DNA from 4 places in the Shewanella sp. T24-MNA-CIBAN-0130 genome. Region 2 is predicted to be linked to each of the others. Evidence: predicted binding sites of a transcription regulator. Region 2 holds the regulator's gene; each other region holds the start of a gene.
What was found. The regulator FliA, encoded in region 2, starts transcription of late flagellar genes. The targets are predictions, from matches to a motif close to CTAAAGNTNNNNNNNNNNNNGCCGATA.
Positions count from the first base shown of each region.

Region 1: AAEZ02_RS07545 (flagellar protein MotY) is a predicted target of FliA. The motif match lies at 4,313-4,339, and genes of this name have one in related genera.
Region 3: pomA (flagellar motor protein PomA) is a predicted target of FliA. The motif match lies at 2,212-2,238, and genes of this name have one in related genera.
Region 4: AAEZ02_RS16165 (flagellin N-terminal helical domain-containing protein) is a predicted target of FliA. The motif match lies at 4,895-4,921, and genes of this name have one in related genera.

Region 1 is NZ_JBEOPP010000013.1:4,048-12,298, reverse strand. It holds gene purM (phosphoribosylformylglycinamidine cyclo-ligase) at 1-74, opposite strand, end outside; gene upp (uracil phosphoribosyltransferase) at 315-941, shown strand; gene AAEZ02_RS07560 (Na+/H+ antiporter family protein) at 1,073-2,395, opposite strand; gene AAEZ02_RS07555 (peroxiredoxin) at 2,773-3,378, shown strand; gene rnt (ribonuclease T) at 3,520-4,185, opposite strand; gene AAEZ02_RS07545 (flagellar protein MotY) at 4,373-5,242, shown strand; gene ybgC (tol-pal system-associated acyl-CoA thioesterase) at 6,626-7,027, shown strand; gene tolQ (protein TolQ) at 7,017-7,706, shown strand; gene tolR (protein TolR) at 7,706-8,134, shown strand; gene tolA (cell envelope integrity protein TolA) at 8,135-8,251, shown strand, end outside.
Region 2 is NZ_JBEOPP010000065.1:8,260-16,510, reverse strand. It holds gene AAEZ02_RS19005 (protein-glutamate methylesterase/protein-glutamine glutaminase) at 1-198, opposite strand, end outside; gene AAEZ02_RS19000 (chemotaxis protein CheA) at 229-2,403, opposite strand; gene AAEZ02_RS18995 (protein phosphatase CheZ) at 2,419-3,156, opposite strand; gene cheY (chemotaxis response regulator CheY) at 3,170-3,553, opposite strand; gene AAEZ02_RS18985 (RNA polymerase sigma factor FliA) at 3,598-4,317, opposite strand; gene AAEZ02_RS18980 (MinD/ParA family protein) at 4,310-5,191, opposite strand; gene flhF (flagellar biosynthesis GTPase FlhF) at 5,196-6,581, opposite strand; gene flhA (flagellar biosynthesis protein FlhA) at 6,611-8,251, opposite strand, start outside.
Region 3 is NZ_JBEOPP010000067.1:15,201-23,451, reverse strand. It holds gene dxs (1-deoxy-D-xylulose-5-phosphate synthase) at 1-903, opposite strand, end outside; gene ispA ((2E,6E)-farnesyl diphosphate synthase) at 926-1,807, opposite strand; gene xseB (exodeoxyribonuclease VII small subunit) at 1,846-2,082, opposite strand; gene pomA (flagellar motor protein PomA) at 2,420-3,187, shown strand; gene AAEZ02_RS19240 (flagellar motor protein MotB) at 3,191-4,117, shown strand; gene thiI (tRNA uracil 4-sulfurtransferase ThiI) at 4,433-5,887, shown strand; gene AAEZ02_RS19230 (transcriptional regulator GcvA) at 6,495-7,406, shown strand; gene AAEZ02_RS19225 (alpha/beta family hydrolase) at 7,387-8,097, shown strand.
Region 4 is NZ_JBEOPP010000045.1:20,400-28,650, forward strand. It holds gene flgJ (flagellar assembly peptidoglycan hydrolase FlgJ) at 1-53, shown strand, start outside; gene flgK (flagellar hook-associated protein FlgK) at 53-1,972, shown strand; gene flgL (flagellar hook-associated protein FlgL) at 1,983-3,188, shown strand; gene AAEZ02_RS16160 (flagellin N-terminal helical domain-containing protein) at 3,342-4,799, shown strand; gene AAEZ02_RS16165 (flagellin N-terminal helical domain-containing protein) at 5,002-6,453, shown strand; gene AAEZ02_RS16170 (flagellar protein FlaG) at 6,687-7,184, shown strand; gene fliD (flagellar filament capping protein FliD) at 7,261-8,251, shown strand, end outside.

The DNA.
Region 1 (8,251 bases), on a different contig from region 2:
TTGTTTACTAACGCATTACCTGCATCGATATCAACGCCGGCATCTTTGTAACTTAGGGGGGTAGGAGTGGTCACGGAGGATCCTCTAGGGTACATCGTTTTATGGAATTTTATGCGCCGATATTCTACCAGTTTGTGTCCCGAGTCGAAAGTCATGTTTTTACTTTATCCTATAAATAAAACGATGAATTACCTATTTTTATTGGTTTAGGTCACGATTTACTGCAATTTTGAAACTTTATGTTTTATAGATAGGATAAATCGTCTAACATTTATCAAATTTGCCTGAAATAGTCAGAAATCTAGGAGAAATAAATGAAAGTCGTTGAAGTAAAGCATCCTCTGGTTCGTCATAAAGTCGGTTTGATGCGTGAAGCGGATATCAGCACCAAACGATTTCGTGAACTTGCTACAGAAGTTGGCAGTTTATTAACCTATGAAGCCACCGCTGATTTTGAAACGGAAACGGTGACAATTGATGGTTGGAATGGTCCGGTCAATATTGAGCAACTTAAAGGTAAAAAAGTGACTGTAGTGCCTATTTTACGTGCGGGTTTAGGCATGATGGATGGCGTACTTGAGCATCTTCCCAGTGCACGTATTTCTGTTGTCGGTATCTATCGTGATGAAGAAACACTTCAGCCTGTGCCTTATTTTGAAAAAATAGTCAGTAATGTAGACGAGCGTATCGCTTTAGTGGTTGACCCAATGTTAGCCACTGGCGGTTCAATGATTGCGACAATCGACCTGCTGAAAAAACGTGGTTGTACTTCAATTAGAGCTTTAGTTTTGGTTGCTGCGCCTGAAGGCATTAAAGCCCTTGAACTAGCTCACCCTGATATTGAACTTTACACTGCAGCGATTGATGATTGCTTAAACGAGAAAGGTTATATCTTGCCAGGTTTAGGTGATGCGGGCGATAAGATATTTGGTACCAAATAATTCGTTATACGGATTGTAGATACCCAGGTTCGGTATGATTAACATCATGTGCGAGACCATAAAAACGGGAGCCTTTATTGAGGCTCCCGTTTTTATTTCTATCTTGATAAGCCGTAGGCGGCTCTTGAATGTTAAAGCACCATCGCAGCAATCCAACCAAAAACGAGCAGTGGAATATTATAGTGAATGAACGTTGGGATCACGCTGTCGCGAATATGATCATGTTGCCCATCGGCATTAAGACCTGCTGTGGGACCTAGCGTTGAATCCGATGCTGGCGAACCTGCGTCACCAAGCGCGGCTGCGGTACCGACAAGGGCAATGGTTGCCGCGACAGAAAAACCAAAACTGAGTGCTAACGGTACATAAATGGTGGCGATAATCGGAATGGTTGAAAACGAAGAGCCAATGCCCATGGTAATCAATAAGCCAACAATAAGCATCAATAATGCGGCTATTGCTTTGTTGTCACCTATCATGTCGCCTAGAGACGTCACCAGTGTGCCGACTTCCCCGGTCGACTTAAGCACGGCGGCAAAACCTGCTGCTGCAATCATAATAAAGCCAATGTTGGCCATCATATGCACACCTTGGTCGAACAGGTCTTTACTCACTTCATGTTTAATAATCCCTGAAAAACGGAAAATAATAAATCCGCTTAATGCACCAAATATCATTGAATCAGTTTGTAATTGAACCACTAAAGTCACCACTATTGCTGATAATGATATCAACAGACTTTTTCGGCTAATCGTGGTTGAAATGCTGTCATTTATCACAGGTTGTTCAATAATATATTGTCTAGGTTTGCGGTAACTGATAAATATCGCCGTGAGTAGACCAACAACCATGCCCATAGCAGGTAATAACATTGCCTTAGGAATTTGTTCACCGACTGCATTTAAACCATTAATGTTCAAATTTGCTAAAAGGATGTCATTGAGGAAAATTCCGCCAAAACCGATAGGTAATATCATATAAGTGGTGACCAAGCCGAACGTTAGAATACAGGCTATAAGACGGCGGTCGATATGTAGCTTCGAAATGACATGTAATAATGGTGGAATAAGGATCGGAATAAAGGCGATGTGAATAGGCAAAATATTTTGCGATGAAATTGCCATTAACAGTATTGTGACCAATAACAACCAACGTACCACTTGAGTATTACCACTATTGGGTTCTTTGCCGAGCTTTTTAATAATTGAATGGGAAATTAACGTTGTTAAGCCCGAATGTGACAATGCTGCCGCAAACGCGCCAAGCAATGCATAACTTAATGCAATTTGAGCTCCGCCGCCGAGTCCGTCATTAAAGGCTGCTATTGTTTGATGAATATCTAATCCACCGACTAAACCCGCCACAACAGCACTAATGGTCAACGAGACCACAACGTTAATTCGAATAAAGCTTAAAAAAAGCATTAAGCAAACCGCGATAACAACCGCATTCATAATTATATTTCATAAAAGTAAGTGAGGCGGCTATTCTTGACCGTCTACAGCATATTTGTCCAGCGTATATCGACTTTTTACTTATTTATGCCGATTTTTCAATCAATATTACCTTCCGTTGTGGATAATGTTTGCCTAGGTCATGTCAGCAAATCATTTTTGTAATATTCGACAGTTATTATTTAGTGGGTCAGCATGTTTTATTTTTCAGCAGGTAAACCCATTTTCATTTGAAATAACTTATAAGTCCGCTAAATTAGATGTATGGTATACCTCTGATATAAGTCCCAACGGCATAGTCAATTGTTAAGTAGATCACAATTAGCAAGACCGCTTTACCGTTGTTGAATGTTTAAGCCATTAAATGGAGATAGATAATGAGCGTATTAGTAGGCCGTCCAGCCCCAGATTTTACCGCAGCAGCCGTTCTTGGTTCTGGTGAGATTGTTGACACATTTAACCTCGCTACCGCAATTAAAGGTAAGCCTGCGGTTATTTTCTTCTACCCACTCGATTTTACTTTTGTATGCCCATCAGAGCTAATTGCTTTTGATCACCGCATGGAAGAGTTCACCAAGCGTGGTGTTGAAGTGATTGGTGTTTCAATTGACTCACAGTTCACTCATAACGCATGGCGTAACACTCCAGTAGACAAGGGGGGCATTGGCCAAGTTAAATACACACTAGTTGCTGACGTTAAACATGAAATTTGTAAAGCATACGACGTTGAGCATCCAGAAGCTGGCGTCGCTTTCCGTGGTTCTTTCTTAGTAGACAAAGAAGGCCAAGTTCGTCACCAAGTGGTTAACGATTTACCATTAGGCCGTAACGTTGACGAAATGATCCGTATGATCGACGCTCTTCAGTTCCATGAAGAGCACGGTGAAGTTTGTCCTGCTGGCTGGTCAAAAGGCGAAAAAGGCATGACTGCTAGCACAGAAGGTGTCGCAGCATACTTAAGAGATAACTCTGACAAGCTATAATCTAGCGGATTAGAGACAATAAAAAAGCTGCTTCGGCAGCTTTTTTATTGAGTAATATTACTATTTTTATCGACCGTTCTAAGGCGATATAGCCTGCTTGAGATGCAATTGTTATCTCGAGCGGAGGTTACCTAGTATCCATTATTCGCTGGCTGGATCGCTCTTCTCTTCCACTGCGGCTAATGGCCAACCACCTAATGCTTTCCAACGATTGACGATAAGGCAAAATAATTCGGCGGTGCGTTCGGTATCATATAATGCTGAATGCGCTTCTTTGTTGTCGAAATCGATGCCAGCCATTTTACACGCTTTAGCCAATACCGTGTGCCCAATAGCAAGGCCAGCAAGTGTTGCGGTATCAAAGCTCGCAAAAGGATGAAAAGGAGAGCGCTTTAAACCGTTTCGTTCTATGGCCTTGTTCACAAACCCTAAGTCAAAAGCGGCATTGTGAGCGACAATAATACTGCGATGACAATCTACTGCCTTTTGGGCTTTTTTGACTTCTTTAAAAATCTCTAACAAAGCGACTTTTTCGTCTACCGCACCACGAAGTGGGTTGGTGGGATCGATACCATTAAAAGCTAAAGATTCAGGCTCTAGGTTCGCGCCCTCAAAAGGCTCAATATGAAAATGAAGGGTTTTATCAAGTTCAATGACCCCATCACTATTCATTTTTAATAAGCTGACGGCAATTTCAAGCAACGCATCGGTATTGGCATTAAAACCCGCAGTTTCGACATCGATAACAACAGGGAAATAACCACGAAAGCGGTGTTTAAACTTGTTAGCGTCGCAAATATCAGTCATTACAGTCTTTATCCTCAATAGCTATCATTCATCGGTGCAAATGATGTAGGCCGAGTATTATGCGCAAACTCAAGCTCAGTGTCATGTTTGATTGTGGTTTTTATCATCGATTAAACATGATTGTTGACTAAAGGAACTGACTTTGTGGCCGATAGAAGGTATGTAATCAGGTATATAGGGTGTTTTTATGTGGCGAAAACTGATAATTCTCGCAAGTTTGTGTCTTTGCTCAACGGCTAATGCTGATTTGAGGCACTACGTGGCGTCGCTCGAAAACTCAGCATGGCGCATTGGTGAGAGTAATCCGATAGAGTGTCGTCTTGAACATGATATTCCTGACTATGGTCGCGCGGTGTTTACCAGTAGGGCAGGTAAAGATTTGAATTTAAACTTCACCTTAGATATGTGGCTTAAGCCTGATGCGGTGACCAAGGCAACATTAATTAGCCGAGCTCCGAGTTGGCGTCCTGGGCATAATTCCAAAGAAATCACCCAACTGACTTATAACAAGCAATTTAATGGTGAAGTACCCAAAAAAGCCGCTTGGTCGATGTTGAATGAATTGAGTCAAGGAATGGAACCCACTTTTTACTATGCTGATTGGTATAATCACAACGCTAAGGTTGCAGTGGGATTGTCGTCGGCTAATTTTGGCGGTAAATATCGTGAGTTTCGCGCTTGTTTAGCTAATTTGCTGCCTTACAGTTTTGATGATATTGCTTTTACGGTATTACATTACCAAGAAGGCGGGGTCGATCTGACGCGTTTCTCTACCCACCAATTACAAAAAATACAGCGCTATTTGTCTTATGACTCTGAAGTGGAACTCGTTCTTATTGATGCTTACACTGACAGCTACGGTGGGCGCTTGGTTAACCAAAAGGTGTCAGATAAACGGGCTGACTCAGTGAAAAATATTTTAATTGCTAGCGGTATTACTAAAGATCGTATTCATACCGAGGGGCATGGCGAAAAACGTCATGTTACTGGCAATGACCTTGCTGAAGAACGTAAGATGAACCGCAGAGTTGTGATTAAAATAACCAAGCCGATATAAACCCACCTAATGTATTATTAGCTGCACTATTAAGCGCAGTATTGACCCTATTTAGCCCGTAACAAGATTAGCTATCTATTTATTCAGTTGTTGTATGTATATTCCGCCACAGTAGCCTCTTTTTCTCGATACCATTGAGATATAAATAATAATCAATAAACGGGTTTTCCACGCTAAGGCATTATATCAACGCTCATCAATAAGGCCTCACTCGGCGGTCATTCAACATTCGTTAGACCAAGCTAATACTAATATAAAAGAGTCATTTGCAAACGATTGTTGCTCTTTTAGAGCCTAACGAGTAAAGCGATGCAAGCGTGTCTCGTTTTCCTCCATATTGATTAGAAAGACTCAATTTTTTCTCCATTAAATGGCTTGAATTGAAATGCTCTAATTTGTTCGCTTATAAGTTTGTTTATGAAGATACTGAAAAAAAGGCAAAAAAAGACCCACTTAATCCAAGTGGGCTAAATAATTTGCAATCAACAAATTTAAGGAAGGAAGTCAAACATAAGAACTAAGGATAACTGAAGTATTGGGTTACATCAGTTTGGCGTTCTTGGTTTTCAACATCTAAATCAGATGTGTCCTGAAAACAAGGTCATAGTAGAATGAATACACTCATCTGGCAAACTAGAAAAAATACGCATTATGATTAGTAAAACTAATGCTTTTTAGTGATCTTAATATGGTTTTTATACGCTGAACGGCTTATATAGTGGTTTTTTAGTTTGTTATATACATTTAATGCATAATTATTCGGATTAGTTAATTTTAAAACAATATTATTTAACAAATAGAATATATCTTGCTGTGACATAAAGCATGTTTATCTTCTTGATGTTGATAAATATGGCTCTTAACCAAGGTAAACATCATCAAGCTACTTATATCTGAAACAGAATAAACTCCGAAAATGTCTTTGTGAGGCTAAGTTCATATCCAGTGATAAACGCGCTGAATAATCTCCCTTCTTGAATCACTGAAGACTTGATTACTGACAACGTAAGCATCCAATATTATTAGATGATATTTTATTCATGTTTACATTTTACAGGGCGTGGGATGATAAGTTGCAGTGCGCGGTTTACGTTCACCTTGGCCGCGTTGCTTTTAAGGCTTTTTTAGGTTTTTAAGTGGCTAGAACTAGGCCGTTGTCACCAATAAATGTTTTATTTGTATGCCATGTTTTGTTTAATAGGTCGTTAATTTTTTTGGAAAATACATTAATAAAGCTTCATCTCTTACAGTTTCTGAGGTTTTTCGTGTGTTTAAGCGCATTTTGAGCAAAATAAAGTCTGCTTTTCACTTAGTACATTATTCACAAGCGTGTTGGTACTCGGTATAGTAAGCCAACTTTTACAACCTAAAATTGATGTTCAAATTATGTTTGTTTGGCCTATTTCAGTCTATTACGAAGATACCGATGCGGGTGGTGTTGTGTATCATTCGAATTACTTAAAATTTTTTGAACGAGCTCGTACTCAATGGTTAAAAGCACTGGGTGTTCGCCAAGCAGAACTGTTGGCAGAAGATATTGCTTTTGTCGTTAAACATGTAGAAATAGATTTTCGTAAAGCGGCAAAGTTTGAACAGGATTTAGTTGTTGAATCCAAGGTTATAGAATTAAAAAAAGTGTCGTTGGTATTTCACCAGCGCCTAGTTGATCATCAAGGTGATTGCTATTGTGAAGCGACAGTGGTTGTTGCGTGTATATCTTTATCACGTATGCGTCCCCGCGCTATTCCCCTAAATATTGTTCAGGAGTTTGACAGTGCACGCTGAAATTTCATTTATTGGTTTGTTTTTAGAAGCCAGTGTGTTGGTAAAGTTAGTTATGCTGACCTTGTTGGCATTATCGATTGCCTCATGGGCCGTGATCCTTCAACGCAACAAATTATTAACTTCAGCAAGAGTTAAATCATTACGTTTTGAAGACACTTTCTGGTCTGGTGTTGATTTAAATCGTCTTTATAAAGAATTGATTGCACGTGGTAGTGCTATCTCTGGTTTAGAAGCCATGTTTGTGGCTGGTTTCAAAGAATATACTCGTTTGAGTAAAGTAAACAGTAAAGCTCCACAAGCCGTTATGGATGGAACATCTCGAGCAATGCGAGTGAGTTTGTCGCGAGAAATGGAGAAACTTGAAAACAATTTGCCTCTATTGGCAACAATTGGTTCAACTAGCCCATACATTGGTTTATTTGGTACCGTTTGGGGAATTATGAATTCCTTTATCGCACTGGGTTCGGTAGAAAATGCCACGTTAGCTATGGTTGCACCGGGTATTGCTGAAGCACTCATTGCAACGGCAATGGGTTTATTTGCTGCTATTCCAGCCGTTATTGGTTATAACCGTTTTACAACGCAAGTTGATAAAATTGAAATGACTTATGCTAACTTTATGGAAGAATTCTCCAACATATTGCAACGTCAAGCATATAGCGAGAAGGAAGCCGTTTAATGTATCAGCGTAAACGTCATCGTCCAATTGCAGAAATCAACGTTGTACCTTATATCGATGTCATGTTGGTGTTGTTGATTATTTTTATGGTGACAGCGCCAATTGTTTCGCAAGGGGTTAAAGTAGAATTACCTCAGGGTAATGCGGAATCGTTACCACCTGACAGTAAGCCTCCAATCGTGGCATCAATTGACGCTGCTGGGCAATACTTTTTGAATACTGGTAGTAGCTCTAACTCTCAAGCGATGGACATAGAGCAAGTATCTACGGAAGTCGGAGCATTAATTCAGCTTGAACCATTAAGACCCGTGGTAGTCAAAGCTGACCGCACCATACCTTATGAAAGCGTTATTCAATTAATGATTAGTTTGCAAGGTGCTGGTGTGCCAGCCGTTGGGTTAATGACTGATTCACCGAAGGAGAAATAGGTGGCTGGAAAATCAGATTTAACCGTACCCGTTTCTATTTCTGCCGGTATTCATATTGGGTTTATTGTCATCCTTGCTCTAGGCATTAGTTTTGATGATAAGCCCAAGCAAATGCAA
Region 2 (8,251 bases):
AGCCGTTATCCCATCCATCACAGGCATCTCAATGTCCATCGTAATGACTTGAGGCTTTAATTTTGCAGCCATCTCAACAGCTTCTTTACCATTAACAGCAACGGCAACAACTTCGAGATCAGGATCTTGATTGACAATCTCACTGACTCGACGTCGAAAAAAGCTAGAATCATCTACAACTAGTACTTTTATGGCCATTTAATTCCTTAAATAATGGAACTTTTATTGTTACTTTTTACTTTTAGCGTAGTGTTTTAGCAGCCCTGGCACATCTAAAATAAGTGCAATGCCACCATCAGATGTAATTGTCGCACCCGCCATTCCAGGCGTACCTTGTAACATACTGCCAAGTGGCTTGATAACAACTTCTTCTTGTCCAATCAATGCATCAACAACGAAGCCAATCTGCATGGTACCAAGCTGAACGATCACAACATGACCATGCTTCTTATCACCATGTTCAAAGGTTGATTTTTTGCTCTGCAACCATTTTTCTAGATAAAATAATGGCACGGCCTTATTACGGAAAATAACCGTCAATTGACCATCAACAATATTGGTTTTTGTTATATCTAAATTAAAGATTTCATTCACACTCGTTAACGGCAGTGCAAAGACTTGATTGGACACTTCAATCATCAATGTCGGCATAATCGCCAAGGTTAATGGCACTTTAATTTCAAGTATGGTGCCCTTACCTTTCATCGAATCAATATAAACCGTACCGTTAAGTTGGTTGATGCGGGTTTTCACCACATCCATACCCACTCCACGGCCTGAAATATCTGAAACTTCAACTTTGGTTGAAAAGCCTGGAGCAAAAATCAGGTTATAAGCTTCGTTATCGGTCATTCTCGCGGCTGCATCTTCATCTAACACACCACGACTTATCGCAATCTGTTTTAGCTTCTCAGGGTCCATTCCCGCGCCATCATCCTCAATTTTAAGTAGGATATGGTCACCTTCTTGGCTAGCCGATAAGGTAATCGTGCCCGTTCGAGATTTACCACTTGCTTCACGAGTAATCGGCATTTCGATACCGTGATCGACTGAGTTTCGCACCAAGTGGACCAAAGGATCGGCTAACGCCTCAACTAAATTTTTATCAAGATCGGTATCTTCACCAATCATGACTAAATTAATTTCTTTATTTAAGGTGCGGGCCATATCTCGAACAACACGAGGGAATCGGCCAAACACTTTCTTGATAGGCTGCATGCGGGTCTTCATCACTGCGCCTTGCAAATCAGCAGTGACTAAATCAAGGTTAGCAAGAGCCTTAGACATTTCCTCATCTTCACGATTAATGCCTAAGCTAACCAGTCGGTTACGAACTAAGACCAACTCACCAACCATATTCATTATGTCGTCTAATCGAGCGGTATCAACACGAACGGTTGTCTCACCTTGCGGAACAGAAGGCGCCTTAGGAGCAACTGCGGGGGCAGAAGACACTACCGGCTTAACAATTGGCGTTGCCGTCGGTTTTAACACTGGAGGAGCGACCACTTTGTTAGACTCTGCAGCGATAGTTGACTGTGGTTTAACTACCGGCGCGGTGCCTTTACCGTGTAATTCATCTAAAAGACGTTCAAATTCATCGTCAGTGAATTCATCAGAATCAACAAGAGGTTCAGCAACAGGCGGGGTAGCTGGCTTAGCTGAAACTACCACTTCTGATTTAGCTTTAAACGAGCTTGAGCCATGTAATTCATCTAACAATGCTTCAAATTCATCATCAGTAATGTCGTCACTACTATTGGTTACCGCAGACGTCGAATCGATATTGGCTTTTTTACTATCAGAAGCTTTAGATGAAGCAGGACTTTTGCCGGTACCATGTAAAGCATCAAGTAAAGCTTCAAATTCTGACTCATCAATTTCATCAATACTGCCTGAGCCGGATGTTTGCGCTGAGGGCGTACTCATTTCTTCGATGGATTCTGGCTGGTTAAACTCAATAACATTTTCAATCGGTTCTGGCTCTTCTGCCGTCATTTCTGAAGGTAATGGCGCACCTGAACTTAATAATTTGAGTTTAGCGAGTAACGCAGGATCAGCTGAGTCTTGTTGCTGTCCCTGCTGAGTTTGAGCAAACATGGTATTAATCGCATCAACCGCTTGCAAAATAATATCCATTAACTCTGAATTTACGCCGCGTTTGCGGGTGCGTAAAAGATCGAAGGTATTTTCAGCTTCATGACAAACATCAACCATTGGACCCAGACTTAAAAAACCAGCCCCACCTTTAACGGTGTGAAATCCACGGAAAATTGCATTAAGTAAATCACTGTCATCAGGATTATTTTCAAGAGTAACGAGCTGCTCCTGTAGAAGCTCTAAAATCTCACCAGCTTCAATTAAAAAGTCCTGGAGTATCTCTTCATCAACATCAAAAGACATTAAATTGACTCCTAATTAGAAACCCAGACTTGAAAGCAGATCATCTACTTCATCTTGACCAGTTACCACATCTTCACGCCGTTCAGCATGCATAATGGGACCTTCTGCTTCTATTTTATTATCGTTTATAGTAGGCAATAATTCGCTAGCATTATCACCAAACACCGTTAGCATTGAAACCAAATTAGTTTCTACTTCACGAACTAAATCAATCACTCGACGGATCATTTGGCCTGTCAAATCTTGAAAGTCTTGTGCCATTAAAATTTGATTTAACAGCTCGCGAAGGCGATTAGAGTCATGCTCGCTATGCGACATAAACTGTTGAACATCATGACAAAGTGACTTAAATTCACCTAATTCTATATCACGACGCATCAATTTATCCCACATGGGCGTCACTGATTGTATATTGCTAATGATGGTATCGGCCAAAGGAAGACATTCTTCAACTGCATCCATGGTTTTATTTGCAGCTTGTTCTGTCATATCGATAACATAGTTCAACCTTTCTCTAGCATCCGGTATTTCGGTATTCGCTAATTCAGATAAACGGTTATCAACTTGGAAATCTTTTAGTGCACTGTGGAGTTGTCGAGTTAACTTACCGACTTCTTCAAAAAGCTCACGCTGTAATGGCGTTGCAAGCTCTCTGATGTAATCATCAGCTTCTGCTTGATTACCCGAGGTAAGCAATTCAACAAGTTCTTGGGCTTGTTCAAGAGTGACCAAGCCAGATATTGATGCCTGCATGACTTATCCTTGCTTATGCGAGTCGTTCAAAGATTTTATCTAACTTTTCTTTTAACGTAGCGGCGGTGAAAGGTTTTACTACATAACCATTTACACCTGCTTGCGCTGCAGCAATAATTTGTTCACGCTTAGCTTCAGCGGTTACCATCAATACAGGTAAATGCTTTAACGAATCATCAGCACGAATGGCTCTAAGTAAATCAATACCTTGCATTCCAGGCATGTTCCAGTCTGTTACTACAAAATCAAAATCGCCTTTTTGTAACATTGGTAGGGCTGTTGAGCCATCATCTGCTTCTTGAGTATTATTATATCCCAAGTCTCGCAACAAGTTCTTAATGATACGCCTCATTGTTGAAAAATCGTCAACAATAAGAATCTTCATATTCTTGTCCAAGGTTTCCTCCGGTGAGCTGACTCTCGTTCGCTCTATATAAGTTATTATTCTTGTGTCCAATGCTTGAGTTTGGCTTTTAACCTGAGCATTGCCTGACTTAATATCTGGCTTACTCGCGATTCGCTAACGTCAAGGATTGCACCAATTTCTTTTAAATTTAATGCTTCGTCATAATATAACGACAGCACTAACGCATCTCTTTCTGACAATGTCTTAATTGCTTCAACCAAAGCAGATTGAAATTGAATTTCAGCAAGCGAGTCAAAGGTTTCATCTGGCGATTCGTTGTCTGTGATTAACACATCTTGCGCAACACCAAGATCTTCTATACCGATGATTTTACCAACAGAAACATCATTTAAGATGTGATGGTATTCATCAAGCGACATATCAAGTTTTTCAGCAATTTCAGTATCGTGAGCATCACGTCCAAGTTTCTGCCCTAATTCATCAACCACTTGTGCAACCCGGCGATTATTACGATGAACTGAGCGTGGAACCCAGTCACCTCGGCGAATTTCATCTATCATTGCACCACGAATTCGGATACCAGCAAAGGTTTCAAATTTGGCCCCTTTACTATCATCAAATTTTGATGAGGCCTCAAGCAACCCCATCATCCCAGCTTGTAATAAGTCATCAAGTTGCACCGATGCTGGTAATCTTGCCAGCATATGATGAGCAATTTTTTTTACCAGCGGTGCATACTGTTCAACAATAGATGTTTTGTTATCGAACTGAGTATACGCTGCGGCTTTATTCACCCGTTCTTCCTTCTTGTATCGGTTTACGTTGTACAAGACGTTCAACAAAGAATTCTAAATGGCCGCCGGGCTGTTGTGGCACCGGCCAAGTCATAATTTTATTGGCTAATCCATGGTAAGCAATAGCTGAAGGAGATTTAGGATACGCTTCAACAACTAACTTTTGCTTACGAACCGCTTTACGTAAATTCTCATCAAAGGGTATTGATGCAACCAACTCTAAAGCAACATCTAAAAATCTATCGGTCACTTTACTCAGTTTTGCAAATAATTCCATACCTTCTCGCAAACTACGCACCATATTTGCCACAATTTTGAAGTGGAACACACCATGTTCACGACTTAAAATTTTAATCAGCGCATAAGCATCGGTAATCGATGTCGGCTCGTCGCAAACAACAATTAATACATCCTGTGATGCACGAGAAAAACTCAGCACCATATCTGATATTCCGGCTGCAGTATCAACAATTAAAATATCGAACTGAGTACGCATTTCACTAAATGCACGGATAAGTCCAGCATGTTGTGCTTGCGTCAATTCTACCATCGCTTGAGAACCTGACGTAGCAGGAACAATACCGATCCCTTTAGGTCCGCGCACAATGATGTCATCTAATTCGGCATCACCGGACAAAACATGAGATAAATTTTTCTCAGCCCGTATCCCCAGCATGACATCGACGTTGGCTAACCCTAAATCGGCATCAAGTACTAATACGCGTTTGCCTTTTTCAGCTAATGCAACGGCGGTATTAATTGACACACTGGTTTTGCCCACTCCGCCTTTACCACCGGATACGGCAATTACTTTAACTTTATCGTTATTTGGTTGATTCATCATACGTAAACCACTTGCTTGATCCCGTGTCATAACTTTACTCAAATGCATAGGCGTTGTCATTAGACCACGCTGTGTCTTGTGACGATTGTTGTTCTGTTTCATTTAATGCCGCCAGAGCCTGCTTAGCCAACTCTAGGGTATCAGCCACTTTCATGTCCTCAGGAACACGTTGGCCGTCAGTAACATAGCTCAATGGTAACTCATTTTGAATCAATACGCTCAAAGCACCTGCAATTGATATTGATTCATCTAACTTGGTTAAAATCGCACCCGCTAATGGGATCCGTTTAAAATGCTCAACCGCATCTTGCAATACGCGACGTTGACCGGTCGCCGACAAGACTAAGTAGCTCCTAATTGGAATTCTACTATTGGCTGTTAAATTATCTAATTGCTGATATAAACGCATATCTCGCTGCCCCATACCCGCCGTATCAATTAACACTAACTTACGATTTCTAAACTGATAAAGAATTTGTTCTAATTCAGTTAAATCATGAGCTTGTTTAACCGGACAGCCCATTATTTTGCCATAAGTGGCTAATTGCTCATAGGCGCCAATACGGTAATGATCTGTGGTAATCAATGCTACCTGCTCTGGTCCATGATGGGCGGCAAATCGGGCGGCAATTTTAGCTAAAGAAGTCGTTTTACCAACACCCGTAGGACCCACAAATGCCACAACACCACCCCGTTTGACAATATCATCGCCTTGGTTGTCGAGTAAGTTGGCTAAACTTTGCGGTAATGCGCGCACTAAATCTGCTGGGGTGTAATGTTGGCTTAATCCCGCTAGTTTAGCAGCTACTGCCGGAGAAAACTCTGCGGCAATCAATTTACTTTCAAGCATTGCTCCCACAGGATCGGTGCGCTTTTTTTGGTCTTTCATTAACGATGAAACTTGATGAGTTAATAAGCTACGTAATGAAGCCATTTCTTCACGCAGATCATCCATATCGCCTGAGTGGTTTTTATTATTTTTTGTTGGTTTGTCAGAGACGGATTGCGGTGGCAAGTTCGACGCGGGTTTAGCCGACTTTGCACCTTGTAATTGGCGAGCCCATTCAGGTAACTCTGGCTCGTCTTGTTGCACGGACATTTGTTGTGTCATGCGATTGTGTTGTTTTTCAAGTAATGCCTGTAACGAATCTGCTGCCGCAGGAGGATTGACCTTCGATTGGGCTTTTATGGCAGGTTTAGCGCCTAAAGACACCTTGTCTTCGCTCACATCCATAAAACCCGTGGTCGGCGCTTGTGAAGCGATAGCGGCTTTAGGTTCGTCATAATCTACAGCAGCGACAATCTCGATTCCGCCAGTGACTTTTTTATTCGACATAATGACAGCGTCAGAACCCAACATTTCTTTTACTTGAGCCAATGCCGCGCGCATATCTTTGGCAAAAAATCGTTTAATTTTCACTTATGCACCTCTATAAACTGACGTTATCACTATTGGCCTACAGCAGAAACAATTCTAATTTGTTTCTCGTCCGGTATTTCTTGGTAAGAAATCACGCGTAAATTGGGAATAGTGTATTTAACAAATCGTGACAGCGTTGACCTGAGCATGCCAGATGTCAATAAAATGGCTGGTTGTCCTACCATTTCTTGCTTCTGTGCAGCGTCTAATAATGACTGTTGCATACGCTCTGCAAGACCCGGTTCAATATTAGGACCTTCACCGCCGGTCGCCTGCATAGACTTATGCAACATCTGTTCCAACTCTGGCGCCAATGTAATGACGGGGATTTCAAGTTCTGGTCCAGAGATTTCTTGCACTATCATACGTTTTAGCGCAATCCGCACTGCTGCGGTTAATACTTCGGTGTCATTACTCTTGGTGCCGTATTCTAACAAGGTTTGCACTATGGTGCGTAAATCACGTACCGATACCCCTTCATTGAGTAGGTTTTGCATCACTTTAACCACAGATCCCAGCGGCATAATATCGGGAACAAAACCATCGACTAATTTAGGTGAGTTTTTGCCCAACATGTCTATTAACTGCTGCACTTCTTCATAACCTAACAGCTTGGCCGCATTATTACTGAGTAATTGGCTGATATGTGTCGCCACAACCGTTGCGGTATCGACGACGGTATAGCCTAATGTTTGTGCCTGTTCACGTTGCTCTGGGGCTATCCATACCGCCTCTAAACCAAAAGCGGGGTCGTGAGTTTCAATGCCATCAAGCTTACCGTAAACTTGGCCTGGATTAATCGCTAACTCGCAATCATGTCTCACTTCTGCCTCACCGACCACCACGCCCATTAACGAAATGCGATACGCATTAGGGGATAAATCCAAATTGTCACGAATATGCACCGCTGGCACTAAAAAACCTAACTCTTGTGACAATTTCTTACGTACGCCTTTGATCCTGCCTAATAATTCACCACCTTGAGACTTGTCGACTAATGGAATTAGGCGATAACCAACCTCAAGCCCTATGGTATCAACATGGCGTACATCGTCCCAACTTAACTCTTTAGGTTCTTTATTCTTAGTCTCAACCGGCCCTTTTGTGGCTAAGGTAAGTGCAGCTTGTTTATTGTCAACATTACGCTTGTAAACAAAGTACGCGGCAGCTGCGGTAATGGCTGCGAAAGTCAAAAACGCAAAATGAGGCATACCTGGCACAACACCCATGACAAATAATAATCCAGCAGCAATGGCTAATGATTTATGACTGTCAAACATCTGACTGAACATCATTTGGCCCATATCGCCTGACTCGTTTTGACGAGTCACCAATAAAGCCGCGGCAATGGATAATAATAAACCGGGGATCTGCGCGACTAAACCATCACCAATGGTTAATAACGTATAAATTTCTACGGCGCTAGAAAAATCGAGATCGTGCTGCACAATACCAATAATAAAGCCACCTAAGATATTGATGACTAAGATCATAATACCGGCGATAGCATCACCTTTTACAAATTTTGACGCCCCGTCCATCGCACCATAAAAGTCAGCTTCTCGGGTCACTTCTTCACGGCGAATACCGGCTTGTTCTTGGGTCAGCGTACCGGCATTTAAATCGGCATCAATGGCCATTTGCTTACCTGGCATGGCATCTAAGGTAAA
Region 3 (8,251 bases), on a different contig from region 2:
CACCGCGTGCCAGCCAATCGGATCTTTTTCCGCAGGCTCATAACCACGACCCTTTTTGGTCATGATATGCAACATTTGTGGGCCTTTGAGGTTGCGCATATTGCGCATAGTTTCAACGAGCGAATCGACATCGTGACCATCAATTGGGCCGATATAATTGAACCCTAACTCTTCAAATAATGTTGCGGGCACCACCATGCCTTTAAGATGTTCTTCAGTGCGTTTAGCCATTTCTTTAATGACAGGCAGGCCTTTAAGCACTTTTTTACTGTTTTCTCTAATGGTGGTGTAAAAACGACCTGACATAAGCTGGGCAAGGTGATTGTTGAGTGCGCCAACATTTTCAGAAATCGACATTTCATTATCATTGAGCACCACAAGCATATCATTGTGTAAATCGCCCGCATGATTCATGGCTTCAAATACCATACCGCCTGTCATGGCACCATCGCCAATAACGGCCACAACTTTTCGCCCAACCGCTTCTTTTTCTGCGGCTATCGCCATCCCCAATGCTGCACTGATAGACGTGCCTGAGTGACCGACACTAAAGGTGTCATATGGGCTTTCCTCACGCCATGGGAATGGATGCAGACCATTTTTTTGTCGAATGGTGTGCATTTGTTCGCGGCGATCAGTGAGGATTTTATGTGGGTAAGCTTGATGTCCTACATCCCACACTAACCGATCAAATGGGGTGTTGTAGACATAATGAAGTGCCACAGTTAATTCAACTGTGCCTAAGCCAGAAGCAAAATGTCCGCTTGAAATACCAACGGACTGAAGTAAGAATTGTCTCAATTCATCAGAGACTTGTGGAAGTAAACCTTGAGGTAACTTCCTTAATTCTTCTGGTGTATTAGCTTTCGCTAGTACTGGAAATTTAGAAATATCAAAAATCATAGCGAGATTTTCTGACTCTTTATTATAATCTTCGCTCAATAATATAGTGGGCGAAGTCTGCAATTAACTGACTATTATATGGTAATTTAGTCAGCGCTGATAGTGCATCTTGTATTAGTTGTTCTGCACAGGCTTTGGCACCATCGAGACCTAATAGTTTAGGAAAAGTGCTTTTGTTGGATTGTTCATCACTGCCTTGTGGTTTGCCTAACTCTTCGGTGCTTGCGGTAATATCTAAGATATCGTCTTGCACTTGAAAGGCCAATCCAAGGCTTTGGGCGTATTTCATCATCAGTTGATAGTGCTCATCGGGTAAATCTGCCGCAATTAAAGCAAGTTCGACGGCACAACTGATTAACGCGCCGGTTTTTTTATTATGTAATTCGGTTAATCGGTCTAAATCTATACGGTGATCGGTGGCACTCAGATCAATCGCTTGCCCACCGCACATTCCTCGATATCCAGAGGCTTTTGCTAATGCCCTGACCATGGCCAATTGTTGTTCAGGTCGTAAATCGTTACACGGTGCGGTGATTATTTCAAAGGCCAATGTTTGCAGCGCGTCACCAGCTAAAATGGCGTTAGCTTCATTAAATGCAATATGAACCGTGGGTTGACCGCGTCGGAGTGCATCATTGTCCATGGCCGGTAAGTCATCGTGTATTAACGAGTAAGCATGAATACACTCAATGGCTGCGGCGGCTTTATCAAGTGCATTAATATTGACGCCAAGCATGTCACCCACACTATAGACCAAAAATGGCCTGATGCGTTTGCCGCCTAATAATGCACCATGAAGCATTGCCGCCTTTAAGTCTGGTGCAGCACCATCAAGCTGGCTTAAATGCTCGTTAAGAATAGTATTAACGCGCTTTTGGTATTTTGTTATCGCTTTAGCTAACACGTATCAAGACCTATTATTCAATAACACTATGTTGACGATTATTCACTTTCTATAGTGAACGGTGCTAATTCAGCATCATCTTCATTTAATAAGATAGAGACTTTTTGCTGTGCTTGTTCAAGCTTTCCTTGGCTTTGACGGACTAACTTAATGCCTCGCTCAAATTGTTTAAGCGCGTCATCGAGCGACACTTCACCTTGCTCTAAATGAGCAACAATGGTTTCAAGCTCAGTTAATGATTGTTCAAAACTGAGATTTTCTGGTTTTTTAGCCACGATTATTATTCCTTTCATTCAGCGTGAGACAAGGTATATCAGCCCAGCGTATCGGTCAAATACAGTCGCTGGTTATTTGCTCAACAGCACGCTTTGTTATTGAATTTTGTTTAGAATGTGCAAAACAGGCTAAACTTGCGCCAAGTTTGACCGATAAGACGTTAGGGTTTGAAATAGATAGCGTAAATTAGTATTGAATTTTTTACTGTAATACATAACGATGGGCAATGTGATTTGTATCAATAGATGCCAGAATGTTCGACTTATTTAATTTGTACGACTAGCGCGATAAAATAGCACAAAGAAGCAGCGTGATGACTGCGATTGAGGAGAGGTTGTGGATTTAGCTACCCTAATAGGTATTATCGGTGCTTTTGCATTTATTATTGGCGCGATGATCACCAGTGGAGGTCTCGGATTATTTATCAATGTACCGTCAATTTTGATTGTTGTAGCAGGCTCTTTATTTGTTGTGATGATGAAATTTAACCTACAGCAATTTTTGGGTTCGATAAAGATTGGTATGAAAGCCTTCATGTTTAAATTAGATAAACCTGAAGATTTGATTGAGCAGTCTGTCACTATGGCAGATGCTGCCCGTAAAGGCGGATTTTTAGCACTAGAAGAGGCGGTCATTACCAACAGTTTTATGCAAAAAGCTATCGATATGCTAGTTGATGGTCATGATGGGGATGTGGTGCGTAACGCGCTTGAAAGAGATATAGCGTTGACCGAAGACCGCCACAAAACTGGGATTAGTATTTTTAAAGCCATGGGTGATGTAGCCCCCGCGATGGGAATGATTGGTACGCTGGTTGGTTTGGTGGCTATGTTATCTAACATGGACGACCCAAAATCGATTGGACCCGCAATGGCGGTTGCATTGTTAACCACTCTTTATGGCGCGATAATTGCCAACATGATCGCCATCCCAATGGCGGATAAATTATCATTGCGTATGAATGAAGAATTGCTTAACCGTAATTTAATTATGGACGCGGTATTAGCGATTCAAGATGGACAAAACCCCCGGGTGATTGAAGGTTTCTTGAAGAATTACTTGGCTGAAAAATCGCGTGAAATCGATACAACGGACGGAGAGTAACTCATGGCTAAGACCAAGTGTGATTGTCCACCTGCGGGTGCCCCTATGTGGCTGGCCACCTTTGCTGACCTAATGTCTTTGCTGATGTGTTTCTTCGTGTTGCTGTTAGCGTTCTCTGAAATGGACGTAATGAAGTTTAAACAAATCGCCGGCTCAATGAAGTATGCATTTGGGGTGCAAAACAAAGTTGAAATAAAAGACATTCCTAAGGGGACATCGGTTATCGCGCTTGAATTTCGCCCTGGTAGACCCGATCCCACGCCAATTGAGATCATTAATCAACAAACCAATGAAATGACTCAACCGACCATTGAATATCAGGCCGGTGAAGAGGACAGTGCGGGGGGTACTCAAAAGCAAAGTGGTGAACAGCGTGGTGGTAATGCCGCTGCTACGGCTCAGCAAGAAGCTGAAGCTATTAAAAAAGCGGCCGCATCTGCGCAAGAAAATATAAATGATCAAGTGAAAAGAATGGCTGAGAAGCTCAACGAAGAAATTGTTGATGGTGCCATTGAAATTGAATCTTTAGGTCAGCAAATTATAATTCGTATTCGTGAGAAAGGCTCATTTACTTCTGGTTCTGGCTTTTTACAACCTAAGTTTAAACCGATTGTGCGTTCAATTGGTGAGTTATTAAAAGATGTTCCTGGGATTGTTACGGTATCGGGTCATACTGACGGTGCTGATATCAGTAATGAGCTTTATAGTTCAAACTGGGCGCTATCAAGTCAACGCGCTGTTTCGGTGGCTCATGAATTAAGAACAGTCACTGGTTTTGATGAATCAAGGATGAAAGTGGTTGGAGAGGCTTCTAATCGACCTTTGGTACCCAATGATTCTAAAGAGAATCAAGCTCGAAATCGGCGTGTTGAAATTGCCATTGAACAAGGTAAAGCGAAACAATCGAATGAAATTATAGTGACTCAATAGCTCGTCATCAAAGGATAGGCATAAGCGCAATCTTTGCAGGTTACAGAGATTGTGCTTTTTTGTATTAGAAATGTGCTGTAACAGCGGTTTTGCTGAGAAATAACAGATAAAAAAGTGAATATGTTTGGTTAATAGGCATCATTTGGTATGATCCGCGAATTATTGCTTACGCTTTGCTATATGCTGGATTACCTATGTTAATCAAGTAGACAAGGTTTTGCTATTTTTTTTAATTTATTATCAAAGTGTTACCATCTTTTTGTCTAGCAATGCTGAATGCTGAGCTATTGTGGTGGTGATACCTGCGGACGCCCCATGAAGTTTATTGTAAAGCTGTACCCTGAAATTATGATGAAGAGCAAGTCGGTAAGAATGCGCTTTACCAAAATGCTCGAAACCAATATCCGTAATGTACTTAAAAAAGTGGATGACGATGCCAAAGTACAACGTTTATATGATCGTATTTTAGTTAATGTACCTGCCGATAAACCGGAATTATGTGATGCTTTTGCAGAGCGTTTAGCTTGTATTCCAGGTATTGCTCACGTTGTGCAAGTGAGTGAGTACAGTTTTGATTCGATAGATCATATTTATCAGCAGGCTTTACCAAGGTATCGTGATGAAATTGCAGGTAAAACATTTTGTGTTCGCGTAAAACGTTCTGGTAATCATGATTTTAATTCAATCGATGTTGAGCGTTATGTGGGTGGGGGGTTAAACCAGCACACAGAGGCGCTTGGGGTAAAGCTTAAAAACCCTGATGTGACCGTTAATCTTGAAATCAATCAAGATAAGCTTTACATGGTCGAGCGTCGTATTGAAGGACTAGGCGGTTTCCCTATGGCGACCCAAGAAGATGTATTGTCGCTTATTTCGGGCGGTTTTGATTCTGGCGTGTCGAGTTTTCAGTTTATTAAGAAAGGCGCCCGTACCCATTACTGTTTCTTTAATTTAGGTGGCGCTCAACACGAAATTGGCGTTAAGCAAGTGGCTTATCACTTGTGGAAAAAGTATGGTGAGTCGCACAAAGTACGTTTTGTGTCAGTGCCATTTGAGCCTGTGGTTGAAGAGATCCTTGAACGTATTGATAACGGTCAGATGGGGGTTGTACTTAAGCGTATGATGATGCGCGCTGCAACGCGTATTGCGGACAAATTCGGCATTCAAGCGTTAGTCACGGGAGAAAGCTTAGGTCAGGTATCGAGTCAAACGCTGACCAACTTGAATGTGATTGACCGCAGCACTGAGTTATTGATTTTACGCCCACTTATCGCAATGGACAAACAAGACATTATTAATCAGAGCCGTGTGATTGGCACTGAAGAATTTGCTAAGTCTATTCCTGAGTATTGTGGTGTTATTTCACAAAAGCCGACGGTTAAAGCGGTATTGTCTAAGATTGAAGCTGAAGAGCTTAAGTTTTCTGAAGACTTGATTGATCGCATCATTGAGTCTGCAGTGGTGATGGATGTTCGTGATATTGAAGCGGAGATGGATCAACAAGTGACTGAAACCGAAACAGTTAAAGATGTGGCGTCAGGCGAAATCATTATTGACGTTCGTGCACCTGAAGAAGAAGAAAAAGATCCATTATCAATTGATAATGTGATGATTAAAGCGATCCCATTCTTTAAATTAGCGACCCAATTTGCTGATTTAGATAGCTCTAAAACGTATCTATTATATTGTGATCGTGGGGTAATGAGTAAACTGCAGGCCTTATACCTTGTTGAGAAGGGCTATACGAACGTAAAAGTGTATCGTCCTTAGACTTTGTGTGAGTGATGCTGTCGATTATGACCGTATCCACCCTAATCGCCCGCATAAAAAACCGCATTGAATGCGTTTTTTTTATGCGGGCGATACGACCATGTCGGCGTTATTTAAATCGGTAAGTTAATGTACCTAAATGCTGGCTAATAAACGGTTATCACCTTCGAAGACGCTTCGCTGCTAGATGCTAGAAATAGGGCGCCTGCGGCTGCGAAAATTTAGATGACAATTTAAGAGCCTAGAGCTCTACGCTGCTAGGACGCTACGCGGCTAGAGGCTATACAATCAACAGCCAAGCAGTGCTAGATGACAAGCCAATATCCTAGTCGCGCAGCGACTCAATCTTAGCAGCGAAGCTGTCCCTAGAAGCGCAGAGATCCTAGCAGGACAAAGTCCGCTCTAGCAGCGAAGCGAACCTAGCAATGACGAAGTCACGTCCTAGAAGCGCAGCGATCCTAGCAGGACGAAGTCCGCTCTAGCAGCGCAGCGACCCTAGTGATGTTGTCAATGATGCTAATTTACCCAAACACAGTGTGCTTTACAAACGACATAAAAATAACGATAATCATTAGAAAAACTAATTAAAAATGAGGGGTTGATCACTATGTCTAAACGATTACCGCCTTTGAATGCTGTTAAAGCATTTGAAGCTGCAGCAAGACATTTGAGCTTTACCCGCGCCGCAGAAGAGTTGTTTGTCACTCAGGCTGCAGTGAGTCATCAGATTAAAGCATTAGAAGATTTTTTAGGGCTAAAGCTGTTTAGACGTAAAAATAGATCCTTATTGTTAACAGAAGAAGGCCAAAGTTATTTTCTGGACATTAAAGATATTTTTATTGAGCTAGGGGAGGCGACTAATCGTCTGCTTGCCCGTAGTGCGGTAGGATCGTTAACGGTCAGTATGTCTCCAAGTTTTGCTATTCAATGGTTAGTACCACGTTTAGCTAAGTTTAGCGAAAAAAATCCTGATATTGATGTGCGTATTAAAGCCGTTGATAGTAATGCTAATTCGTTAACCGACGATGTAGATGTTGCCATTTATTACGGCCAAGGTAATTGGCCTGGATTACGCGCCGATAAACTGCGTAACGAAGTGTTGATCCCTGTCTGTTCGCCATTATTACTCAATAGTGCTAAACCGTTAGCTCAACCCAGTGATTTAAAATTCCATACCTTGTTACATGATTCAAACCGTCAAGATTGGCAGGCATGGTTTAGACAGTGTGGCGTGAGCGATATTAATGTCAATCAAGGGCCTATATTTAGCCATTCCTCATTAGTGCTTCAAGCAGCGGTGCATGGCCAAGGTGTGGCATTAGGTTATAGCGTACTTGCCAGACCTGATATCAAGGCTGGGCGCTTAGTGTGCCCGTTTTCTGAGGTGTTGGTGAGCAAAGAGGCTTATTACTTAGTGTGTCAACAAAACCATTCTGAGATAGGTAAAATTTCAGCCTTTAGAGAATGGATGTTGGATATGTTTGCAGAGGAGTCGCGAAGTGAGTTGCTTAGCGGATAATACGCCTTTGTTAGCCCATGATTATCTGTTACAAGGTCCTAAAAGTGACACTTTGATTGTTTTTGCTCATGGTGCTGGGGCTAATATGCATCATCAATATATGACTTCGATGACCGATAAGTTAATCGCTCAAGGCTATCAAGTATACCGATTTAATTTCTTGTATATGCAAGCCAATATGCAAGATGGTAAACGTCGTCCGCCTGATCGAGCGCCTAAATTACTCGCGCACTATGAACAAGTTCTCATGGATATTGAGCAGAAGATGGCGCTTGGCCTGATCAATTGTCAGCGGATTATCCTGATGGGTAAGTCAATGGGCGGTCGTATGTCGGCGATATTGGCCAGCACAGATCATCAACTACAGCAGCCACTTATTGCCGATGTCGTCAATAAAATTACTGCAGTAGTGTGTTTGGGATACCCTTTTATTCCGCTAAAAGGTGGCGAGCCACGACTTGCGCCGATTCAACACAATTCTCACCCGATGTTAATTGTTCAAGGTGAGCGAGATAAATTTGGCGATCTTCAACAAGTACCCAATTGGGCTTTGGGTGAACATGCAGAAGTCTGTTGGATTAGTGATGGCGATCATAGTTTGCAACCGCGAAAATCTTCTGGTTATACCCTTGAGGGCAATCTTAATCATGCCATCGAGAATATTAGTCAGTTTATTACCCGAGTAGGTTAATGCTGTAACGCTATGTTTTACGCATATGCGGTGTCTACTTTGCTGATAGCTTGATCAACCCCGGCATCAATATTAACACTACATGAATACTAACGGTGATGGTTTAAGTCACGAAAATCAGCTTGCTTCAATAGTATGATGCATTGTCGATTTA
Region 4 (8,251 bases), on a different contig from region 2:
TGAAGTCGGTAAAAGAAGGCCTTAAATCTGTATTACCTGTGGAGACTCAATAATGTCGATTGACTTACTCAATATCGCTCGCACAGGTATTCAAGCATCCCAAGCACAATTAGGCGTCACCAGTAATAACATCGCTAATGCCAATACTGAAGGTTATAACAGGCAAGTCGCGACTCAGGCGTCATCACAATCTCAACACTTGGGCAATAATTTTTATGGCACCGGCACGTATGTGTCCGATGTTAAACGTGTTTATAACGAATTTGCCGCACGTGAGTTACGGATTGGCCAAACTAGTATGAGCGCGGCTGAAACCTCTTACAGTAAGTTAAGCGAACTAGACCAAATTTATGCTCAAGTGGGCCAAATGGTGCCCGAAAATTTGAATAACTTTTTTGCCAGCATTAATAGTGTCGCCGATTTACCCAGCGACCTTGGTATTCGCAGTAGCAGCCTTAGTTCGGCGCAGCAGTTGGCCAATGGCCTAAATCAAATGCAATCACAACTTGATGGCCAGGTGAAACAAACCAATAGCCAAATTGAAGCCATTACTACTCGTATTAATGAGATTGGTAAAGAGCTAGGCAGCCTCAATGTAGAGTTGATGAAATCTCAAGATCAAGACAGCCAAGTGCTAGACAAGCAAGGTGCTCTCATTCTAGAACTGAGCGAATATGCCCAGGTCAATGTGATCCCGTTAGACACAGGTGCCAAGTCCATTATGCTTGGCGGCTCAATGATGTTGGTGTCGGGTGAAGTGTCAATGTCGATGGGCATGAGTGCCGGCGACCCTTATCCCAATGAGCCGCGCATTAATGCCTCCATTGGCGATAAAACCCTTAATGTCGATCCGTCTAAATTGGGCGGCCAATTAGGCGCATTATTTTCTTTTCGGGACGACACCTTAATACCCGCCAGTACTGAACTTGGCCAATTAGCACTTGGGGTGGCAGACACCTTTAATGGAATGCAATCAAAAGGAATTGATTTAAATGGTGAGGTTGGCAGTAACATTTTTACTGATATTAACGATCCGTTAATGGCATTAAGCCGGGTAGGGGCGTTTTCAACCAATAAAGGCACTGCAACAGGAGTGTCAGTCAATATTGATGATGTTGGCGCGTTATCGGGTGGCAGTTATGAGTTGAGCTTTATCTCGGCAACAAATAACTACCAACTGAAAGATACTCAAACCGGCAAAGTGTCACCGTTGGTATTATCAGGCAGTCAACTTACTGGCGGTGCAGGTTTTAGCATTAACATTGCCAGTGGCGCAATGGCCGATGGCGACAAGTTTGAAATTCGCCCAACTGCGGGTGGCGCTGCAGGCTTAAAAGTGGTGATGACCGACCCTAAAGGCATTGCCGCCGCAGGGCCGACCTTAACATCGGCCACTGCTAACTCAGGTAACACGGCCATTAGCTTAAATAGCATGGATTCATCTGCTGGTGGCTTTCAAGGTATCGGATCATCTATTACCTTCCAACTTGATACTGCTGCGAACACATATGAATCTTTTAATGCCGCTGGTGCCTCATTAGGCACAGGCGCTATCACAAATAACAATATCAACGCTTTTGGTATGGATTTCGATATTACCCGTAATGGTACCGCTACCGCCGACAGCTTTACGTTTGATTTGTCATTGGCCGAAGGTGACAACAGCAATGCGGTAGCAATGGCGAGCTTATCAAATAGCAAACTAATGAATAACGGCACGGGCACATTAACCAGCGTATTTGAAAATACTAAACTCGATATCGGCAGCCAAACTAAATCTGCTGAAGTGCGCGTTAGCTCCGCCACGGCCATATATCAACAAGCTAGCAACCGTGTTCAAAGTGAGTCAGGTGTCAACCTTGATGAAGAAGCCGCAAACTTAATGCGCTTCCAACAATCTTATCAAGCCTCCGCCAGAATTATGACAACAGCCCAAACCATTTTCGATACTTTATTCAGCTCGGTTCGCTAGGAGATAAATCATGAGAATTTCTACCGGACAAATGTTTCAACAAAACACCAATAGCATTTTAGAAAAACAATCTGCCACCAACACCATCATGGCGCAAATTTCCAGCGGCAAAAGGGTTAACACCGCCGGCGATGACCCTGTCGCTGCCATTGGTATTGATAACTTAAAGCAAAAAAATGCTTTGGTAGACCAGTTTGTAAAAAACATTGATTACGCCACCAGTCATATTCAACAAGCCGAAAGCCAGTTAGGCCAAGCCGATACCTTGGCTGGCAGCATGAAAGAGTTAGTGCTCCGCGGCGCCAACGGCAGCATGACGACTGCCGAGCGGCAAGTGATTGCCGATGACATGCGTCAAAGTCTTGAGCAATTAATGTCCATTGCCAACACCAAAGATGAATCAGGTAATTATATCTTTGCCGGTAATAAAACCAACAGTACGCCGTTTGCTTTGGATAATAACGATCAAGTGGTGTACAGCGGTGACTCAGGTACTCGTAAAAGCAATATTGCCGCAGGGGTGCAAGTTAATACCAATGTGTCAGGCGATGCGGCATTTATGAACGCCGCCAATGCCATGGGCGATTACGGCGTCAATTATTCGTCAACCCAGCAAGGTGATTTTGTCGTAACTAGCGCCAAGGTTACTGACTCGACAACCTATACTACTGGTTCTTATAGCTTTAGCTTCGCCGACGACGGTGCAGGCGGGCTTAATGTTTCAGTAACCGACAGCGCGGCCCCCCCGGTTACTACGGTAACGGCTTTTGATGCATCTGTGCCGGTCAGCGTTAACGGCATGGCAGTCAAAATAGACGGCGAGCCTAAAGCAAACGATAGTTTCAGCATTAAAGAACAGCCACAAGTCAGTATTTTCGAGACCTTCAGCAAGGCTATCGCATTATTTGAAAGCGGCGATGACGCCCAAACCCCTGCCGGTAAATCAGAGTTGGCACAACTATTGAATAACATTGATAGTGGCGTCAATCAAATGAGTCAGCAACGCAGCGTTACGGGCAACAGCCTTAAAGCGCTGCAACAGTATAGCGACAATCATACTGATGAAAAATTGATTAACACCTCGGCATTATCAAGACTAGAAGATTTAGATCTTGCCTCGGCCATTACCGAATTTGAAAAGCAACAATTAGCGCTCAATGCCGTATCGAGTGTGTTCAGTAAAATCAGCTCGACCAGTTTATTTGATTATATATAAACATAATGTAGATAGGTTCTTATGCTTGGTCAGTTTTGCTTGGCCTTAAGTCAGTATCTATCGATAAGTTCATACACCTTAAACAGTTTGCATGATTAACCGTTTAGCCAAGCTCCGAGTCTTGGCGTTCAACTAAGAAGAGGATTCAATATTATGGCTATTTCAGTTAATACCAACGTTACATCCATGAAAGCCCAGGGCAATTTAAATAAAGCGCAAACCGCTACTTCAACCTCCATGGAGCGTTTAGCGTCAGGTCTGCGCATCAACAGCGCTAAAGATGATGCTGCTGGTATGCAAATCGCCAATCGTATGACCAGTCAGATTAACGGTATTGGCGTCGCCATTCGTAATGCCAACGATGGTATTTCGATTGCACAAACTGCTGAAGGCGCCATGAATGAGTCGACCAATATATTGCAACGGATGCGTGACTTATCATTGCAATCTGCCAACGGTTCAAACTCATCTGATGACCGTGCAGCTATGCAAAAAGAAGTGAATTCATTACAAGCTGAGTTAACCCGTATTGCTGAAACTACCTCATTTGGTGGCCAGAATTTACTCGATGGTTCTTATGGTACTCAGTCATTTCAGGTCGGTTCTGATGCCAATCAAACCATTGATGTGTCACTGAAATCGGTATCTGCCACCAGTATTGGGGCGTATCAAAGTAACGCTGCAGGTAGTCTATTTGGTGGAGGGCTTGTTGCCGCCGCGGCTGGCACAAATGGTTCAACGGGTGAAACGTTAACCATTACTCAAGGTACTAGCACTACGAATATAGTGTCAGTAGATGAAGATACTGCCACTGAGTTGGTCTCCAAAATTAACCAAGCCGGAACGGGCGTAACCGCTTCTGCTGAAACGACAGTCCAAGCTAATTTAACTGCTGCATTTGATACTTCGTTAATCATGAATGTTGATGGTGGTAGCGGGAAAACAGCGTCTTTAAATTTAACCGGTATTAGCTCTAACGCTGACCTTGCAACCGCGATAAATGATACCTCTGGTGATACTGGCGTAACTGCAAATTTGGATAACGGTACCCTGACTATCACCAGTTCTACCGGTGCCGATATTAACTTCACATCGCTGGCATCAAATACAACAGGTGCATTGGAGTTAAAGAACGTTGCTGCAGACGGTACAGCATCAGCAGCTACTGACGTAACCACCGCCGGTGTTGTAGCAACCGCGGCAGGTGCCATTACATTAAGTTCAGCTGACAGCTTTACGCTAACAGGTACAGCGGGTCCAGCTGAAATAACCGGTGAAGCGGCAGGTGTATTTGCGGGTGTTAGCACAGTTAATATAGGTACTGCATCCGGCGCGCAAAGTGCCATTGACATCATTGATGGCGCCATTGCCGGGATTGACAGTTCTCGTGCTGGCTTAGGTGCAGTGCAAAACCGAATGGACTTTACCATTAACAATCTGAGTAGTATTCAAAATAACGTCACCGATGCGCGTAGTCGTATTCAAGATGTTGACTTTGCTTCAGAAAGTGCTGAACTCAGTAAGCAGCAAATTCTATCGCAAGCCTCATCGTCTATGTTGGCGCAGGCCAATCAATTGCCACAGGTCGCGTTATCTTTACTCGGTGGTTAATGAGTAAAATAGTATTTTCTATAGTTAAATAGGCCCCTTTGTTAAGGGGCCTATTTTCTTTTTGTTACTGTAAAATAAAAATGTTGTCAAAAAAACTAAAGTTCCTCCGTTTATTGCCGTTAGCATAAGTGTAACCAATATGATCCGCCTGGCTTAATACAGACAGGCAATGTCTACAGTCAGGAATACGAGGAATTAAATCATGGCTATTTCAGTAAATACTAACGTCACTTCAATGAAAGCCCAGGGCAATTTAAATCAAGCGCAAAGTGCTACTTCTACATCGATGGAACGCCTTGCTTCAGGTCTACGCATCAACAGCGCCAAAGATGATGCTGCCGGTATGCAAATTGCCAATCGTATGACCAGCCAAATTAATGGTATTGGTGTGGCCATGCGTAACGCTAACGATGGTATTTCGATTGCACAAACCGCCGAAGGTGCCATGGGTGAGTCAACCAACATTTTACAGCGGATGCGTGACTTGTCTTTGCAGTCTGCCAACGGTTCAAACTCATCTGATGACCGTGCAGCTATGCAAAAAGAAGTGAATTCATTACAAGCTGAGTTAACCCGTATTGCTGAAACTACCTCATTTGGTGGCCAAAACTTACTCGATGGCTCTTATGGTACGCAAGCATTTCAAGTCGGTTCTGAAGCCAACCAAACCATTAATGTGTCACTAAAATCGGTATCTGCCACCAGTATTGGGGCATATCAAAGTGATGCAAAAGGTAGTCTATTTGGTGGAGGGCTTGTTGCCGCCGCGGCTGGCACCAATGGTTCAACGGGTGAAGAGTTAACTATTACTCAAGGTACTAGCGCTACGAAAATAACGTCAGTAGATGAAGATACTGCCACTGAGCTGGTTGCCAAAATCAACCAAGCCGGAACGGGCGTAACCGCTTCTGCTCAAACCAATGTTCAGGCTAATTTAACTGCTTCATTTGATACTTCGTTAATCATGAATGTTGATGGTGGTGCAGGGAAAACAGCTTCTTTAGATTTAACCGGTATTAGCTCTAATGAAGCACTTGCAACCGCGATAAATGATACCTCTGGTGATACTGGCGTAACTGCAAATTTGGATAACGGTACCCTGACTATCACCAGTTCTACCGGTGCCGATATTAACTTTACATCGCTGGCATCAAATACATCAGGTGCATTGGAGTTAAAGAACGTTGCTGCAGACGGTACAGCATCAGCAGCTACTGACGTAACCACCGCCGGTGTTGTAGCAACCGCGGCAGGTGCCATTACATTAAGTTCAGCTGACAGCTTTACGCTAACAGGTACAGCTGGTCCAGCTGAAATAACCGGTGAAGCGGCAGGTGTATTTGCGGGTGTTAGCACGGTTGATATTGGTACTGCATCCGGCGCGCAAAGTGCCATTGACATTATTGATGGCGCCATTGCTGGGATTGATAGTCAGCGCGCCGAGTTAGGTGCTGTGCAAAACCGCATGGACTTTACTCTTAATAACTTAAGTAGTATTCAAAATAACGTGTCTGACGCACGTAGCCGTATTCAAGATGTCGACTTTGCCTCAGAAAGTGCTGAACTCAGTAAGCAGCAAATTCTATCGCAAGCCTCATCTTCAATGCTTGCGCAGGCGAATCAGTTACCACAAGTGGCATTGTCGCTACTTTAATCACTCAGTGAGTGAATAGCAGCTTGATAGTAATTGACTGAGTGGATCAGTAACATAGCGTCAAATGGAAAAGGAAGATTCACACTGTTGGATCTTCCTTTTTGTTACTTACGCATATAAATTACATATGCACATAAATTAATAGAGCTATATAGGGTGGTAACTCTTGTGAAGGGGTAATGTTGCTTTGTTGACCAAGTAGTCCCAACGTGAAACACGTTAGAGGGAGTACAATGATGAGAGAGGATGTTATGGATAATAATTTACTGGGTATTACACATTCACCTGTAAGCCCCTCTGCAACAAATAGGCCTGTAGTTGCACTCAATAGACATGAAACCGGATTAGATGCTACATCTGATACCTCTGATACAAGTGTTGCTGCGCCGTTAACGGTTGAAAAAAACACTTATGTTGCAGAAGCCGACAAAGTGGCGCTGGCCAAGGCGGAAACTGAAACGGTAATTGAAACTGAACAATCCGTTGCGGATAAAGACCAACAATCCGAGGCTGAAGTATTGGCTGAAGTGGTTGAGCAGTTGTCTGAGGTGGTGACATTAATGAATAAAGGCCTCGCATTTTCGGTTGACGAAGATTCCGGCTCCGCGATTGTTAAAGTGATGGATATTGACACCGGTGACATTATACGCCAAATTCCCAGCGAAGAAGCTTTGGAGTTGGCGCAAAAATTGCAAGATGTAAAGGGCTTGTTGCTGAAAACTCAAGCCTAAATGATAGCTAATTCGCTTATTCGCTAATTAACTTGAAAATTTGACTACGCTTTTTATGAGATAAATTGAGGTAAATATGGGGTTAACATCGGTTGGACTGGGATCGGGTCTTGACATTAACGGTATTGTATCCGCTTTAGTTACCTCAGAGCAGGCTCCTAAGGTGGCACGATTTGACTCCACAGAGGGTGCCATTACTGCTGAAATATCAGCCTTGGGCTCATTAAAAAGCGTGTTGTCGGAATTTCAAGATAGCTTAAGTTTTCTGTCCAAAACAGATTCATTCGACAGTCAGAGCGTGAAACTTTCACAAAGTACTTATTTAAGTGCCTCTGTGAGTAATGATGCTGTGTCAGGCAGCTATAATGTTGCCGTTGAGCAACTAGCCCAAAGTCAAAAAGTTGGCTCTTTAGCCGTAACTGATGTAACTGCGCCTTTAGATGAAGGCTCGTTAAACTTTGCCGTTGATGGTGAAAGCTTTGATATTGCGGTGACCACAGACGATACCCTGCAATCGCTGGTGACTAAAATAAATGCTGCTGACGACAATGTTGGCGTGACCGCCACCATAGTGAACAGTGATGCCGGCGCCCAGTTAGTCCTCACCTCTAACAAAACCGGCACCGCTAATAATATGAGTGTCACCGCAACCGATACTGGCGCGGGCACAGTGCTTGCCGATACTTTTGTCATGACCGAACTACAACCCGCTAAAGATTCGATTATCTATATCGATGGCTTAAAACTCACCTCCAGTAGTAATACCGTTGATAATGCGATTGATGGGGTGACCCTTAATCTAAAAGATGCCGATATTGCTAAGTTAACCACATTGACGGTTGCCCAAAGCACCAGTTCAGTCAAAACAGGTATAAAAGCATTTGTTGAGTCATATAATGCCATGTCAAAAACTATTGCTGATTTGACCAGTTATAATGCCGCTACCGAGCAAGCGGCAGCTTTACAAGGAGACTCCTTGCCTCGCGGGATCCAAAGCCAGTTAAGAGGGGTGATTTCATCGGCATTTTCTACCTCTAATGGTAATTTGTCTCTGGCCTCCATCGGCA